Regions from separate parts of the Lysinibacillus sp. NPDC097279 genome, predicted to be linked through region 2. Evidence: riboswitches for the same ligand, from Rfam matches in the RefSeq annotation. Region 2 holds a riboswitch; the other holds the start of a gene.
What was found. A riboswitch is a leader RNA that binds a small molecule or an ion and turns the genes downstream of it on or off. The one in region 2 is predicted to bind cobalamin.
Positions count from the first base shown of each region.

Region 1 (5,354 bases), on a different contig from region 2:
TTTTAGATGCTTCCTCTGCAAATGGATGTGAAGCATCGACAACTAAGCGATACCCTTGTTCTGTAAGTATTGCTGCCATTTCCTCAGCCGTTAGTCTACCAACTAGATGTGGTAGACCTACCTCTGCAAGACTTGAAGCGGCTGAATCTGTCACAACTGTCGCCGTCACAGCATAGCCCACTGACTGCAATTCAAGTGCAAGATTCCTTGCGTCACTCGTACCAGCTAACATGAAAATCATTTTACTAGCTCCTCGTCATGATGATGGTCATGATGGTGGTCATGGTCATGATGGTGATCGTGGTGATGATGGTCGTGATCGTGGTCATGATGGTGATGATGATGCGCATGTCCATGTACCGCCGCATAAGCACGATAATTTTCTAAATCTTGCATACCTGTTGATGTACCATTTACTGCTTGCTCAATACGGTTTAAAAGCACATTTTGCAAACGTTCATGGTAGCCAAAATAGTTAGCAATTTGAATATCACAGTCAGGATATTGCTTATTAAATTGCTCGCACATACCATTCATACGTTCCATTAAAATACCTGTGAATAAAAAGTACGGTAGCATAATAATTTTTTTCGCACCTAGTTTAACGCAGCGTTCAATGCCTTCTTCAACACGAGGATCTGTCACTCCCATAAAAGCACTTTCCACATACGGAACATTCAGTTTTTCCCATAACAAACGAGTAATTTTATAAAAATCACCATTTGCAGCTGGGTCACTACCACCTCGTGCAATTAATAAAATGGCAGTATCCTTATGTTCTTCCTCAGTATTAAAGCCGATTTCTGCTAAGCGGTCTTCTAAAATAGCAAATATTTCATCATGAATACCGATTGTTTGCCCATAGGTAAATGTAATGTTTGGATAATGTTCACGTGCATGTTCGATTTCTGCAGGTATATGCATTTTTGAATGGCCTGCATGAAGTAGAATAATCGGAATTACATGGACCTCTGTAGCACCCTTGTTTATACAATTCGTAATACCTTCTTCTATGTTAGGCGAGGCAAACTCCAAAAAACATGTTTCAACTAAAAAACTTTTATCAACTCGAGGTGTCATTTGCTCGATAAACGTGCGCACCTCGTCGTTTCCTGCTGCTAAACGGCTACCATGGCCAACAAATAAAATTGCTTTCATCTTTTATCTCCTCACTAATCGCCGCACGGAGCTGGCTCTACTTTTATTTTTGACGACATATCTTGATACGTAAAATGCAGTATTTTTTTCACCCGTTTGAAGTATTTGAACAAGCGTTCATTTGGATGTGCATTTGCCTTGTATTCCTCAATAATGTCTGTAATAAGTGGAATAAGCTGTTCTGGCTCTAGCCCCTCTACAACAGGCTGTGCCGCATGGGCTGTCCGCCCTACTGGCTTAGCGCCAATAAAAACATCAAATTTACTTTTTCGATAGACGATACCGATATCGTCAAACACTGCTCGATAGCACGCCATGCCACAGCCATTAAAGCCAATATTTAAAGTTTTAGGCAGCGATAATCCACCAAGCTTATCTTGAATTTCCTCTGCATATGGAATTGAATCTGCCTTCTCGCCATAACAGAAATCACAGGCTTTTAATGACAGCACATCCCCTATTGGTGCAAGTAAAAAGCCTACTGCTCTTAACTTTTCAGTAATCATCTCAGGCTCTGTCGTTGGAATTTTCAAATGAATTTGATGGTCTGGTGTATATTCCATCGTGCCTTCATCTCCCACAACTTCAGCTAACGTCATCATTTGCTGTGGCGTGAAAAATTTATTTGCTACCCCTGGACTAACAGCAAGTTCAAAAATCGACTCCATTTTTTGCTGGACTAACTTTGTTGTTGTCTTTGTGACAGTTGTTCCTTTCACCATGGCAAGTGCTGTTGCTGCCATTTCCAATGATGATTTTTCTGGTACTGTTACAGGCGCAGGTGCTACTGCAATACTACTTTTCATACGTCCTGCATTGGGATCTGCCGCAAAGTCTTGGCGTGCGGTACCTGTTTCTTGGTTCATTGCCCACGGTTCATTTTCTTCTCTTAAACGCTGATGTGGACGTAAAGGCTGTTTTTCATCTCCAAGTGTATATTTGCGCTGATAGCCACGTGGAGTAATCATTTTATTGTCATAGAAAAATGTCGATGAATTGCCAATAATTACTGTAGTTAACATGCCGATATCATGCTCGAGCATCTCTGCTAACGTTGTCATTGTTATTTCCTGACGATCTCGGTACGCACTTTTCACAAGCCCTACAGGCGTATCAGGTGATCGATATTCTAGTAAAATCCGTTGCGCTTCAACGATTTGACGTGTACGTCGACCACTTTTAGGGTTATATAAAGCAATAACAAAATCCGCCATCGCCGCAGCTTCCACACGCTTTGCAATTAAATTCCAAGGCGTTAAATGATCACTTAAACTAATCGTGCATGAATCATGCATAATCGGTGCGCCTAGCAAACTTGCACAAGAATTAATAGCAGAAATTCCTGGCACAATCTCAACTTCAATCCCTGTTGCTTCCGTCCAACCAAGCTCAATGAGGACTTCATATACAAGTCCAGCCATTCCATATACGCCCGAGTCACCACTCGAAATAACCGCAACAATATTTCCAGCCTCGGCTTGACGAACTGCTTCTTGTGCACGTGACACTTCTTCTGTCATGCCAGTACTCACAATCGACTTTGCACTTACTAAATCTTGAATGAGCTCAACATATGTTTTATAACCGATAATAAATTCACTTTGTTGCAATGCCTCTACAGCACGGGTTGTAATATGTTTGAAATCACCAGGTCCAAAGCCTACAACAAAAATCTTTCCTTTTTGCGCCATTTTCTACCCCTCTTTCACCTTGTCGATGCCTTTTATGGCTGTTGTTTGCGGGGTACGCTGCAACGTACCTTCTGTCAAAGTAAACACATGCTCACTATGTAAAGAATCATCGTTTAAATCTTTTACAAGCGTTCTACCATGCTCTACTGTTGGCACACGATACCAATTTCCCTGTGGATACGCGATTACAACACATGCATCTTTGCATCTGCCATTACAACGCGTTCTTGTTGTATGTATTTCCTTATCGAGTGCTAATTTCTCTATTTCATCTCGTATGGCCAACGTAATTTCCTCAGCCTCTTTTTTCATGCAACTACTACCATTACAAATAAAAAGATGTGTTTTCATGCCCTCTAAGTTCCAAGTTGTCATTGCTGTTCTCCCCTCATTGACTTTTAGGAAAAAGAAAAAACCTTTACTCAACATCGAAGAGTAAAGGTTTTATAGAAGCCAAAATAAAAACGAATATACACGTATCCGCTCTCGCTTCACTTCTCCCTCCGAAAAGTTTGCATATCATCAACTAAGCAGGTTTCCTGACTTAAGCTTCCTCTTACTTTCGCGCCTTCCCAAGTTTCCAGTGGCATTGCGATTTCATCAGCTATTACAGTAGCGGGGGCTGTATCGGATTTACACCGATTTCCCTATTATCTCGAAGTATTTCGAGCACTTAATGATGGATTTATAATTAAATTTTGAAATGAAATATTCATAAAAAGAGTATAAAACTGTTTCTATCATAGCCTATTATTTTTACTCTTTTCAACATTTCTTTTTTCATTTATTAGATTTTTAATAAAATTTCAACAAATATTCCGTTAAATTTGATTGATTCTCTCTTACATTTATCTGAATTTTCTAGAATGTAATTCTATTAAAAAATCTTTTAAAAAAAAAAAGAATAGCTAATGATTGGAAAAACATGTTACACTTCTTCGTGAAAACTCACAATTTCATCTTTTTTCGGTGTGAAGTGTATACATTTCGCTTAAAAGGGAAGCCGGTTTAAGTCCGGCGCGGTCCCGCCACTGTATGAGGGAATTTTATAGAAAATGTCACTGTCCAAAGGACGGGAAGGCCTATAAAATGTTGATCTTAAGCCAGGAGACCTGCCGAAAAAATCGTGATCGTTTCAACCTACGAGGATAGGTGTGCGGCTTAGCAAATGACCATTAGTATTTGCTTTTTCAGCTATGCACTTTTTCCTAGACGGAGAAGTGCTTTTTTTATTGCGCATCTTACATTCGAAAATGACTGTGAAGGAGGAATGGTTTTGAAATTTTCTTTTTGGAAACTTAGTTATTTCTTACTAGCTTTTTTACTAGTACCAAATCGAGCGTTTGCCATGCATATCATGGAAGGGTTTTTGCCGATTGAATGGGCGATTTTTTGGTGGGTCGTTTCGATTCCATTTATTATTTTAGGATTGCGTTCTATTCGTAAAACAATTGATGAAAATCCTGAAACAAAAATGATATTAGGCTTATCAGGTGCGTTTGCATTCGTTTTATCAGCACTGAAAATCCCATCAGTAACAGGAAGCTGCTCACATCCTACTGGTGTTGGTCTTGGTACGGTTCTTTTCGGGCCATTAGCAATGAGCGTAATTGGAACAATCGTTTTATTATTTCAATCTTTACTTTTAGCGCATGGTGGTATTACTACTTTAGGTGCAAATGCTTTCTCAATGGCGATTGTAGGTCCAATTATTGCATATTATGTCTTTAAAGGTTCTCAAAAAATTGGTCTTTCATTTTCTATCGCTGTCTTTTTTGCCGCGATGCTTGGGGACTTAGGTACTTATGTTGTCACTTCAGTTCAATTAGCACTAGCTTTCCCTTCTGAAGTAGGAGGCTTTATGGCATCATTCACAAAATTTGCAGGGATTTTTGCTTTAACACAAATTCCTCTCGCAATTAGTGAAGGGATTTTAACTGTTATCGTCATGAATTTCCTAAAAAAATACAACGTGAGCGAATTAAAGGCTCTTCGTGTTTTCTCAGCAAAGGAGGCACATTAAGATGAAGAAAAATATGTTACTACTTGCTGTCGTTGTGCTTTTAGCAATCATCCCCCTTTTCGTACAAAAGGGTGCAGAATTTGGTGGTGCTGACGGAGAAGCGGAAGCTGCAATCGGTGAAATTAATGCAGAGTATGAACCATGGTTTGAAAGCTTATGGGAGCCACCAAGCGGTGAAATCGAAAGCTTATTATTCGTATTACAGGCTGCGATTGGTGCTGGCTTTATCGGCTATTTTGTAGGCTATATGCGCGGCAAGCATAAGGAAGGTTAAACAATGTTACTCATTGATAAATATGCTTATATGAATAAACTAGCGACTGTTCATCCGTTAGAAAAAATGACGTTTTCCTTAGGGTTACTGCTATTATCGCTTATCGTGAAAGATGAACTTATTTCACTCATTACATTTATTGTAATGAGTGCTTTTATCATTTTATACGCAAAAATCCCCTTTTCATATTATGTAAAATTACTATTGT
Region 1 is NZ_JBIWDA010000001.1:764,235-769,588, reverse strand. It holds gene cobK (precorrin-6A reductase) at 1-241, opposite strand, end outside; gene ACIQ1H_RS03695 (sirohydrochlorin chelatase) at 238-1,158, opposite strand; gene cobJ (precorrin-3B C(17)-methyltransferase) at 1,173-2,849, opposite strand; gene ACIQ1H_RS03685 ((2Fe-2S) ferredoxin domain-containing protein) at 2,853-3,224, opposite strand; cobalamin riboswitch at 3,362-3,541, opposite strand; cobalamin riboswitch at 3,800-3,983, shown strand; gene ACIQ1H_RS03680 (energy-coupling factor ABC transporter permease) at 4,126-4,872, shown strand; gene ACIQ1H_RS03675 (energy-coupling factor ABC transporter substrate-binding protein) at 4,874-5,146, shown strand; gene cbiQ (cobalt ECF transporter T component CbiQ) at 5,150-5,354, shown strand, end outside.
Region 1: it holds a riboswitch for cobalamin, as region 2 does, so the genes downstream of both, ACIQ1H_RS03685 ((2Fe-2S) ferredoxin domain-containing protein) here and ACIQ1H_RS22010 (FecCD family ABC transporter permease) in region 2, are expected to answer to the same signal.

Region 2 (5,354 bases):
AATTTTTGATATTCACGAGCAATTTTGCCAAGAGAATGGGCATCAGAATTTGTTACAAATGTATACTGTTGAATTTCTCGGATGTTTTTTACCATGTTGGTATCAGAGCTTAAACCAAGTTCTATTGCATCTATAAGCTGTGGATCGAATACTTCAGTTAAACTGTTGTGAACGCCTCTTCCAAATAAGCTTTTAAACGGGGTAAAAACATGCGCAGGAATAAAGAGACCTCCCAATTCCCGAACTTTTTGTTGTAGTACGCGTCCATCACAATAAATACGCTGTGAACTTAAATGAATATTTTTCATAAAGCCTTTCATCCAATTCGAAAAATCTGCCATCACTTCGATAGTTGGAAAATATGCGAGCACATGAATCGGGCCCTGACAGTTGCTATCATAAATTTCAATTTCCGATCCTGGAATAAGCGTCGTTTCTTGAAAACGAAGTCCCCCTTCCGTTAGCTCTTCTAGTTCACCTCGTTGTATCATCATCGTCATCTCAGCAAGTACCTCTGGCGAATGACAGTCTATAATGCCAATTATATCGAGCCCTTTTTTTGCACTTGCCATCTCTAAAATTCGCGATAATGTTAAAGTTTTACTTCCTGTAATCTTTACTGCCCGCCCACTCATCGTTCGACCAATGTGAATATGTAAATCCGTATAATAGTCGTGAAACATGTATACAGCTCCTTTTTTGTTTCATTATAAAATAAAAAAAAACCTTACATTGCTGCAAGGCATTTTCATGATTTAAGATGGATGGTTTTGATGTGTGCCATTATCCGTCTCGTATGAACCTGAACCTTGATTTGGCGTCGTCGCTGCATCATAAGCAATTAAAGTAACGCCAATTTTCTTTTCTAGCTCATTAATTTTTTCTAGCTGTGTGTCATCTAATTGTGCAAATTTAATCTCGTCCATATTCGTCACGCATCCTTTCAAAAGTAACGTTCCCCGAATATCTCACAACTATACAAAAATTAAATCACAAAAATCTTCTGAATTGTTTCGGTGACTGGCACTTATGTATTTTTTGTGAATTGTTCAGATACATATGTTAAATAAGGTTTGCCTGTCAGTGGGTGTGTTTGAATATCGGCGTAAACGCCAAAAACATCACGCAGTAGTTTAGGCGTTAATACTTCCTCTGGTGTGCCGTAATGAACAATACTCCCTTGTTGTAAAACATAAATTTGATCACAATACATAGCCGCCATATTTAAATCATGTAAAGCAGCAACAACAGTTAAATGAAGTGTTTGAATTAAGTCCATTAATTGTAGTTGATGCTGAATATCTAAGTGATTTGTTGGCTCGTCTAATATAAGCACTTGCGCCTGTTGTGCTAATGCACGAGCGACCATTACTCTCTTTTTTTCCCCTCCAGAAAGGGAGCTAAAGCTGCGAGTCTCCAGATGGGTAATACCTGTTTGCGCCAATGCCTCTTTGACAATTTTAAAGTCTTCCTTATCGTCCATCTCAAAAAGCTTCTTATGTGGCGTTCTTCCCATGCTCACCAAATCTCTCACTTTAAAATCAAATAACACAGGTGTTTCTTGGCTCACAACGGCTAATTTTTTTGCAATCACTCTACTTGATTGCTTAAAAATATCTTCCTCATTTAATAAAACTGTTCCACTTTCAGGCTTTAATAAACGATACATATTTTTCAATAGTGTAGACTTTCCACTACCATTAGGACCAATTAAACCGACAAATTGCTTTTCTTTTATTTGAATGCTTACTTTATCTAATATGCGCTGATCATGAATGGAGAATGATACATGCTTCGCCTCTAATGTCATAGCCTTTAATCTCCTTCACCAAATGAATAATTGTTACGGCGTAGTAGCCAAATGAAAAACGGTCCGCCACAAAAGGCAGTAATGATTCCAATAGGCATTTCCTCTGGTGCGATTAATACTCGCGCAATTGCATCCGCCCACACTAAGAAAATCCCTCCTAATAATGCACTAATAGGGATTACGTATTTATAATTAGATCCTACAATTAAGCGCACAATATGTGGAATGATTAAACCGACAAACCCAATGGAACCACTTACTGCAACGAGCACACCTGTTAGTAATGATACAAGTAGTATCAGTTGAATACGAAATTGTTGAAGATTAACACCTAACGTGACTGCCGCTTCTTCTCCAAGTAATAATAAATTTAAATTTCGATAATGTAGCCATAACAAACTAAAAACGATGAAAAAGATAATAGCTGGAATGACTACATTACTCCATTTTGCGCCTGCAAGACTTCCTAGCATCCAATACATAACGGCTTTTATACCGCCCTCTTCCTTGGACATCATCAACATAAAATTGGAAGTTGCAGACAATATAAATGATACCGCCATCCCCGCCAACAGCAAACGGAAAATAGAAATACGTCCCCCTACACGTGATAAGAAAAATACCAACACAATCGCAATAAAGGAACCTAAAAAGGCTGCTACTGAAAGTGCGTAGATACCTAAAAATGAAAAAGCACCTAAAATAATGACAGCCGTAGCCCCGACTGTTGCTCCTGAAGAAATACCCAAAATATAAGGATCCGCAATTGAATTACGGACAAGTGCTTGCACAGCCGCGCCAGCAATAGCTAAGCCTGCTCCAACAATGGCGGCAAGTATTACACGTGGGACACGTATTTGCCATATAATAATCTCCTGTGAGCGACTCCAATCAGGCTCTATCGTATTTGGGAAAATTGGAATTTTCGAGAAAATAACCTTCCATACATGTAGCGGTGTAATTGACACAGATCCAATCATAATAGCAGCTGTCATAGAAGCTATCAGCACTAAAAGAAGGATCAATGAAAAGTACATAAATTTTTTGTTCATTTGTTTATTAACTCCTTATCAATCATGATAAATACGAAGCAATAAAAAAGGGTATTCTACGCAATAATGCATAGAAATACCCTAGGTTAAACAAAGTTGGAGAAGTATCCACCAATTGTCCGTAATTGCTTGCATCCTCGTGGGCATTACAGGTATAAACTAATTGGCAGGTCTCCTGGCTTCGATTCTGCGTAACTATGATTGCCTTCCCATTCCTTAAAGCACAGTGGCTACTACATCATAGAACTCCTCGTTACAGTTGCGGGACAGCGTCGGACTTACACCGACTTCCCTTTTAAGTGGCACTCATTAACAAGTGTCACACCAATAGTTTCTGAAATTTTAAAATTATGACGATTCTATCATACATAATTATGCTAGTCTATAGCTTCTTTCATCTAGGAATCAATCTTTCCTCTTTTCAACTTCATACATATAAATTTTCGTAGAAAACCTTATCCATAATTTCTGCACATTTACTTGTTACATTAAAAACAATCAATAGTAAGGAGGAAATTCATATGATATTCAAAAGAAATTTATTTCTCGGTTTCATGGCGGCAATCACTTTACTAATACTTTCAGCTTGCTCTGAGGATACAGTGGAGTCACAACCTGCTAATAGTGACGTAATGGATCATGGCGAAGAGATGGATCATTCAAGCTCTGGTGATGTTCCTTCTACTTTAAAAACTGCTGAAAATCCTAAATTTCCAGTAGGCACTACTGCTGTTATTACGGAAGGACATATGTCTGGGATGGAAGGAGCAGAGGCAACGATTGTTGGGGCGTATGATACAACCGCCTATATTGTTTCCTATGAACCGACTACTGGAGGAAAGAAAATAGAAAATCATAAATGGGTTATACATGAGGAATTAATAGATTCTGGTGATGCCCCGTTGGCTCCAGGCACAGAAGTTAAAACAACTGCATCGCATATGAAAGGCATGGAAAATGCCACTGTTCACATTGATGAAGCAGTCCAAACGACCGTTTATATGATTGATTACCCTTCAACAACTACAGGTGAAGAAATAAAAAATCATAAATGGGTTACAGAAGACGAACTAGCGTCCAAATAAAAAATCAACCTCTGACGGTTATTCCTTCAGAGGTTGATTTTTTATTTGTCTAATATTTTTTGTCAGCTAGCTTATGCCATTTATAGCCGATTCCCCATACTGTCTGTAAATAATCCTCTACAGGGAAGCCACTTTTCCGTAGTTTATCTCGTAAATTACGCATATGTGAATCAATTGTTCGATCTTCAATTGTTACATTATATCCCCAGACAGTATTAATTAAATGTTCTCTTGAAAAAACTTTATTTTGATATTCAAGAAATAACGCTAACATGGCAAATTCTTTTGGCGTTAAAAGAATATCCTCTTGGTGAAAAGACAATTCAACGGATTCTTTATTTAATCGTAGCCCTTCAAAAACAACTACTGTTTCTTCTGTTTTTGTTCTTCTTAAAACTGCATGTATACGTGCTAATAACTCCTCCTCATCGAAAGGCTTTAACATGTAGTCGTCTGCCCCCATATTTAAGCCTCTTATAACATCAGCCTGTTCCGCTTTTGCTGTTAGCATAATGATCGGCACATCCCAAAACTTCCTTATTTCCTGACATGCTTGCCAACCGTCCATATCAGGCATCATAATATCTAACAGTACTAAATCTACATGATGCTCTTCTAAATAGTCTAAAGCATCTTTCACCGAGGACATGGCTATGCAATAAAAAGAAGGTTCTAAATAAAGCGTTAGTAACTCTAACATTCTTGGTTCATCGTCAATTAATAATAATGTTTTCACTCGTTCCTACCCCTTAAATAATAATTCAAAAGTAGTCCCTTTGTTTTCTTCACTAACAACGGTCACTTCGCCTCCGTGTGCATGGACAAGCTCTTTCACAATAGCAAGACCTAATCCCAAACCGCCATATGCACGCGTACGAGATTTTTCAACTCTATAAAAGCGTTCAAAAATATAAGGTAATTCCTTCTTCGGTATCCCCTTTCCAGTATCTTTCACAATCATTTTTATTAAGTTGTTGTCTCTTTTCACTATAAAGAACGTTGAATCTCCTGATGAACAATAAGCTAAAGCATTATTTAACAAATTCAAAATAATTTGTTCTAGTCTTACTGCATCCGCCATTAATGTTAATCCCTCATCACATTGAACAAAAAAGTGGATTCGTTTTTCCTGAAATGCAGGCCGTAGCTTCACCTCTATACTTGTCACTAGGTCATCCAAATGAAGACATTCTTTGTTAATGACAAACGCATTTTCATCCATTTTTGCTAAATCAAATAAGTCTTTAATTAACCTTGAGAGCCGATTCGTTTCTTCAATAATAATGCCTAAATATTTTTGACGATCCTGCTCCGTTAAATCTCGTTTGTAAAGAATATCTGTATAGCCCTTTATAAAGGTAATGGGTGTTCTTAGCTCATGAGCAATACTAGCTAAAAATTCCTTTC
Region 2 is NZ_JBIWDA010000010.1:40,816-46,169, reverse strand. It holds gene ACIQ1H_RS22025 (endonuclease Q family protein) at 1-683, opposite strand, end outside; gene ACIQ1H_RS22020 (hypothetical protein) at 756-926, opposite strand; gene ACIQ1H_RS22015 (heme ABC transporter ATP-binding protein) at 1,028-1,810, opposite strand; gene ACIQ1H_RS22010 (FecCD family ABC transporter permease) at 1,816-2,862, opposite strand; cobalamin riboswitch at 3,011-3,206, opposite strand; gene ACIQ1H_RS22005 (YdhK family protein) at 3,384-3,947, shown strand; gene ACIQ1H_RS22000 (response regulator transcription factor) at 3,997-4,683, opposite strand; gene ACIQ1H_RS21995 (HAMP domain-containing sensor histidine kinase) at 4,690-5,354, opposite strand, start outside.